DNA from 2 places in the Pseudoalteromonas sp. McH1-7 genome. Region 1 is predicted to be linked to the other one. Evidence: predicted binding sites of a transcription regulator. Region 1 holds the regulator's gene; the other holds the start of a gene.

The links. Region 1 encodes MetJ, which represses methionine synthesis genes. Its sites were predicted from a motif close to TAGACGTCTAGACGTCTA; they were not measured.
Region 2: a site for MetJ is predicted at 1,838-1,855, ahead of HUZ36_RS17265 (methylenetetrahydrofolate reductase). Genes of this name have one in related genera too.

Annotation. Positions count from the first base shown of each region.
Region 1 is NZ_JABWPQ010000007.1:152,975-156,410, forward strand. Features, by position in the region: gene metB (cystathionine gamma-synthase) at 1-856, opposite strand, end outside; gene metJ (met regulon transcriptional regulator MetJ) at 1,201-1,521, shown strand; gene HUZ36_RS07130 (malic enzyme-like NAD(P)-binding protein) at 1,895-3,136, opposite strand.
Region 2 is NZ_JABWPQ010000026.1:36,912-40,347, forward strand. Features, by position in the region: gene HUZ36_RS17260 (M16 family metallopeptidase) at 1-1,632, opposite strand, end outside; gene HUZ36_RS17265 (methylenetetrahydrofolate reductase) at 1,901-2,857, shown strand; gene HUZ36_RS17270 (undecaprenyl-diphosphate phosphatase) at 2,925-3,436, opposite strand, start outside.

The DNA.
Region 1 (3,436 bases):
GCTGTGGATGCGACTTGAGACCGGGATAGTATACTTGACTCACATATGGCGACTTCTCTAAGTATTCAGCAATCTGTTGCGCATTCTCTTGATGTTGGCGTAAGCGTACGTTAAGTGTGCGCAGTCCACGCAATGTCAGATAACTATCAAAAGGCGCGCCCGTAATACCAATGTTATTTGCCCACCAAGCCAACTCATCTCCTAGCTCTTGCGTGCGCGCTATCACTGCACCACCTACCACATCGGAGTGACCGTTAATATATTTAGTGGTTGAGTGAACAACAATATCGACTCCAAAAGCGATAGGGTTTTGTAATGCTGGTGACAAGAAGGTATTGTCTGCCGCAACTAAAGCACCGACCGCATGCGCAGCGGTTACAACTGCTTCAATATCGGTTAATCGTAAAATTGGATTACTTGGTGTTTCTATCCACACAAGTTTAGGCTGGATTTTTTCTAGTTTCTCAAGGCTTTCTGGCTGGGTTAAATCCACTACTTCTACTTTGAGTAGCCCACGCTTTGCCAATGACGTAAATAAACGATAACTGCCACCATAGCAATCGTGGGGGATCACTAAAGTGTCGTCATGGTTTAATAATTGAGTTACTAGGTGAATAGCCGACATACCTGTTGCGGTAATAATGCCACGTTGACCTCCTTCAAGTTCGGTTAACGCTTGTGCCAACACATCACGATTAAAGTTACCACTGCGGCCATAGTCATAATCACGCTTGGTATCAAAATCTGCAAATGAATAGGTCGTCGACAGATAAAGGGGCGGAACCACTGCACCATGTGCTTTATCAGCTTCTATACCGTGACGCACTGCAACCGTCGATTTGTTAATTTGACTCATAGGGTCACCTAGATAGTTGGATGTTTAGACGTCTAAAAGGTTAGAGCAACGACAACTAGAAGTCAAAACATTTATACTGCTAAATGGCTAAATAACTAGTATTTGACTATCTTTTTTAAACCGATAAAATTTCGCCACTTAAGGCGTTGCTAATACGACTGAGTTATTGAAAACTATGGCAGAGATCTATAGTTCTCGCCATAGCGGATTAATTTGCTCAACTATTCAAGTTCAGGTTTTATCTTTACTCTTTAAAGATTTCCCTGCTCCACATGCTTAGCTGAACAATATCAATCAGAACCCAGTCATATTGGCATTGATGTAACTGAGGCAAGTACACAATTATGGCAAAATGGAATGGTGAGTATATTCACCCATATGCAGAACACGGTAAAAAAGCAGAGCAAGTAAAAAAAATCACAGTGAGTATCCCTTTGAACGTGCTCAAAGTACTTACTGATGAACGTACGCGTCGTCAAGTAAATAACTTGCGCCATGCAACAAACAGCGAGCTATTATGTGAAGCCTTTTTACATGCTTTCACGGGTCAACCACTTCCAAGTGATGAAGACCTGAGAAAAGACAACCCAGAACGTATTCCGTTAGAAGTAAGACAAATAATGGAAGAGCGTGGTTTAGAGATCCCTGAAATAAACGAAGAATAATACCAATTTTCTTAATTAAGTGGTTTATTTTGAGGCGAGAAAATCTTGTCGATAACTAGGCAAAAATTTTGCTATTTAGTTGTTCTAAATGAGAAATTTTTAACGCTGTTAGCGTCAGATTTACTCCTTCAAATTGAGCAAGTATTAAGTCAAATTGGTATAATATCGACTCTTCATTTTTCACGGAAATAAAGACACAAAAAAGCCTCAATCGAGGCTTTTTTCATACTTAAGCTGGAATCGCTACAAGCAGTTATTTCTTAATACAAGGCAAATTTGTGCGTCAATAGCTGGCCTATTACAAACAAATTTACCGCAGAAGTAAGGGATAACAACTGCTAGAGAACAAATTATTAACCCAGTTTAGGTTATTTTATTCCATATAACCCAAGGGCATCTCGATTTGCGCTACGCCAGATTCAACCGCAGCAGTAGCAACCGCTTTTGCTATTCGAGGTAACAAGCGAGGATCCATCGGTTTAGGGATAATGTATTGCGGACCAAACTCAAGGCTGTCGACATCAGCTGCTTTTAACACCTCTGCAGGTACTGGCTCTTTTGCAATACTTCTAATAGCCTCAACTGCCGCAATCTTCATTTCGTCATTGATCGCTGTAGCACGTACATCTAGTGCACCACGGAAGATGAACGGAAAACATAGCACATTGTTCACTTGGTTTGGATAATCAGAACGACCTGTTGCCATAATCAAATCATCACGAGCACCATGTGCAACATCGGGGCTGATCTCAGGATCTGGGTTCGAACATGCAAATACAACTGGCTTATCAGCCATTAATTTTAAATCTTCAGCAGATAGAAGATCTGGGCCTGAAACGCCAACAAATACGTCAGCCTCTGCAATCACATCCTGTAACGTGCGCTTATCCGTATTATTTGCAAACAGCTCTTTGTATTCGTTAAGATCGTCACGACGAGTATGGATCACGCCTTTTCTATCTAGCATATAAATATGCTCTCTTTGTGCACCACATTTTATAAGTAGCTCCATACACGCTATTGCAGCGGCACCTGCTCCTAAACACACGATGATCGCATCATGAATATCTTTACCTTGGATCTCAAGTGCATTGAGCATACCAGCCGCAGTCACAATTGCAGTACCGTGTTGATCATCATGGAAAACGGGTATATCACAGCGTTCAATAAGCGCGCGCTCAATTTCAAAGCACTCAGGCGCTTTGATATCTTCAAGGTTAATCCCGCCAAAAGTATCTGCAATATTCGCTACTGTATTGATGAAGTCTTCAGTGGTGTTATGTTTAACTTCAATATCAATCGAGTCCAGTCCAGCAAAGCGTTTAAATAACAGAGCCTTACCTTCCATAACTGGTTTCGAAGCCAAAGGACCTAAATTACCTAGTCCTAAAATAGCAGTACCATTACTGATCACAGCTACCATGTTCCCTTTACCTGTATAACGATAGGCATTCGCAGGATCTGCCGCGATTTCACGTACTGGCTCGGCAACACCAGGGCTGTATGCGAGTGCTAGGTCTTTTACGGTCTCGGCAGGCTTAGTCAGCTCTACGCTGATTTTACCTGGAACGGGCTTCTCGTGATAATCTAGAGCTTGTTGACGAAAATCTGTCATGGCGCGATATTTTCCTACGAAGTTAATGTGAGAGTGTGCTAAACATTCGCATTCTGAGTGTCGGTTGCTTCCATATTTACAACCACAAACAGTGCGATTAACTATATGAGCGACGACATAAAAGTACTCAAAAGCACAGTGCTTTAAGCAGATGTCAATAGGACATATAGGTAATCGACCGTCATCACACAATACCGAGTTTTCTTCATTATTCAAGTAAAATCAGGTCTATCCACTTACACGGTATTTATTCGTATTTTCTTCGACGTTCTCTTCAATTTTAAGAAAAATTTCACAATT
Region 2 (3,436 bases), on a different contig from region 1:
ATAAAGCGCTTTTTGAATCTCTTTGTAAGATTGTGATTCACTACCACCTTTGGCTATCATTGCAGCCGTCAACGCAGCAAGCCCTTTTTTGCCTTCAGGATCAGCGGCGGCACCGGTATAAAACAGGAAGTTTACATCCACCAGTGGAGAGTTATTGGTTTTATCTAGTACATTAAAATGACGTGTTGCAGGCTTGTCCATTTTTGCAACTAACTTGTCTAGCTCGACTTCTTTATCAAAGCCTGATACGGACTCAAGCGCCGACATAGTCACCGTAGTACGGCTACTATCGACAAAGTATTTATTGGCAATATCACGTATATCTTTTGCAGTTACTTGGTCAGCTGTCGCATACAGCTCATTGATAACCTCAGGATCTCGCTCAAAATGCACATAACGTGCAAGTGTAGAAGCAATTGCTTGCGATGAGTCAAGGCCGTTAATAAAGCTATACTTTGAGTTAGATTTAAGCGCTGCCAACTTATTTTCGTCGACTAATTCTGTGCGAGCTTTTGCATATGTATTGTTAATCGCATCACGTACTGTCGCTAAATCTTTTTCGTTTTCCACTTTAACAAATACATGCAAAAGCCCTGGATCTTTAGTCTCAGGGTTGTAGGTAAACATTTGACTTGCCAGCTGCTTGTCTACTACCAACTCCTGGTATAACTCAGAGTTACTAGAGAAATAAAGCTGCGAGATCAGATCAAGTGCTGCACGATCTTTTTTCTTCGGCTCCCATGCAGCTCCTTTATAAGAAACAAGCAACCAGTGCCCTGGCAAGCCGTCATATTTCTCGTGCACATAACGTGCTTGCTCTTGCTTTGGCTCGACTGGAATATCGGCTTGATAATCACCTCTTTTCCAGTTGCCCCAATGCTTTTTCACCATCGCTATGGTTGCTTTAGGGTCAACATCGCCCACGATCACCAGTGATACATATTCAGGCTTATAGAAGCGCTCAAAGAATGTTTTACCATAGGCCATTTGATCAGGCATTGCCTCAATGTCTTCAAAAAAGCCCATCGTGGTATGCTTATAAGTATGTTTGTCGAATGCTTCTTTTCTTACCGCAGAAAGTAACTTACGCACAGGACTTGCATTGTTTTTAAGGTACTCTCCTTTGACAGTGAGCGCCTCGGTACGGAACTGCTCTTCACTGTACGTTAGGTTTTGGAAAATATCAGCTTCAATTTCCAACACTTTATCTAAGTGCTGTTTGGAGAAGTTTAAATGATAGTTGGTAAAATCATTGGTTGTATAAGCGCGATTATCAACACCTGAATTTTTCAAAATATCTGAGTACACATCTTGAGGATATTTTTCTGAGCCTTTAAACATCATGTGTTCAAAGAAATGAGCAAAGCCTGTTTTTCCGGCTTCAACTTCATTGCGAGAGCCAACTGATACTGGAATTTGTAGTGATACTACATCAGGGTAATTGGTTTTTACTACCATGACACGAAGACCGTTTTCTAACTCTTCGAGTACGTAATCTTGGGCAAATACTTTATTTGACTGAGCGGCTTGAGCACCAGCAGCTGCATTCTGTGTACTATCGGCATTAGTCATAGCACAACCACTAAGCGCTAGGCTCACGGCAAAACTAGTTGCTAGTAATTTGAATTTCATGGATTGGTTCCTAATCATATTTTTATTCTAAATAAGTAGTGATCACTTACTTCAGCAAACTTCTTGATTATGCCCCAAAGCGATACTCATTCGCTAATTTACGAGATGATTTACCCTCTTAATATGTAAACAATTATGACATTTTACCTTTGGCACTTGAGAGAAATTCATAATTATTGAAATTCTTTCATTAAAAAAATCTATCTAGACGTCTAAATGGCTGCTATATTAGTAAAGAGATACTGAAATGCTTTTGTGGACGCAGATTATGGCTTTAACGCTTCAAGAGAAAATCATTGACCCTAACCAAGGGGTATATTTAATTGGTACCACACCACCAAAGATAGGCACCACACCCGAGCAGCTCAAAGCAATCGCAGCTAAGTTGCTAGGACGTTTACATGAAATCGAATACGACGGTGTGATTATTTACGATATTCAAGATGAAAGCAGCCGCACTCAGGTACCGCGCCCATTCCCATTCAAGCACACCGTTGACCCTTGTGAGTATAGCCAGTTGATCCGTGAATTATCGCACCTTGATGTTATTACCTATAAAAGCGTAGCACAGCGTGACGGAGAAGCATTTAGTAATTGGCTTAACAGCACTAAACGACAACATGGATTGAACAATCTGGTGTTAGTTGGAAGCCCTTCTTCAACAGGCGATATTAAGCTGCCATTATCAGAAGCTTATAAGGTGTTAAAGCACCATCAAGAGGAGTTTTTCTTAGGTGGTGTAACCATCGCGGAGCGTCATGCTAGTAAGCGTAATGAGCACGAAAGATTGATTGATAAAACAGTCCAAGGCTGCCAGTTTTTTGTCTCTCAAGCTGTCTATGATGCCCAAGCAACCATAGATCTGATCACAAGCTATGCTCGTACTTGCAAGCAACAGGGCACGACACCAAAACGTATTATTTTAACTTTTACTCCTTGTGGTGGAGAGAAGACTTTACAGTTTATGCAGTGGCTGGGTATATCCGTACCAGAGGCTACTAAGTGGCGTATGTTAGATGCAGAAAATACACTGAGCGAGTCCATTAGAATTTGTAGAGAAAATCTAGATCAAATCTTAAAAAGTTGTTCACACTTAGATATTTCTCTTGGTTTGAATATTGAGAGTTTAACGAACCGTAAAGAAGAAATTGATGCCTCTATCAATCTGTATCGCCTACTCAAAGCAACCATGGAATTGAGCCTTGCAGAAAAACAAATTGCTTAATCATTGTATAAATGAAAAAGCCAGCTTGACTCCACAAACTGGCTTTTACCTAACCGGACTAGAAAGATTAGCTAAAACTTAAGAAAGCGATTAGCCCTACTCCAAGTAATAAACGATATATAACAAATGGCATCATACCCATACGTTCGATAATTTTTAGAAAGAAGAATATACACGCATAAGCTGAAACAAACGACAATACCGCGCCACTTAGGAGGGCATTCCAATCAACCACTTCATCGCCCATTGCCAATTCTAAACTATAGTAAAGCCCCATCATCGAAATCACAGGAATAGACATCAAAAACGAAAATCTTGCGGCACTTTTCTTATCAAGCCCTAGCAATAATCCGGCTGTAATTGTGATCCCAGATCGCGATGTTCCAGGAATAACCGCAGTAATTTGCGCCAGTCCAAGTATCAATGCACTTTTCCAATTTAGCGCAAACTCGTCTTTGATCTGTTTTGCTTTCACATCGGCATACCACAGCAATAAACCAAAAACGATAGTAGAGATTGCAATAACCCACGCACTGCGTAAGTAGATTTCGACAATATCTTTTAATAGAGGCGCCAGTA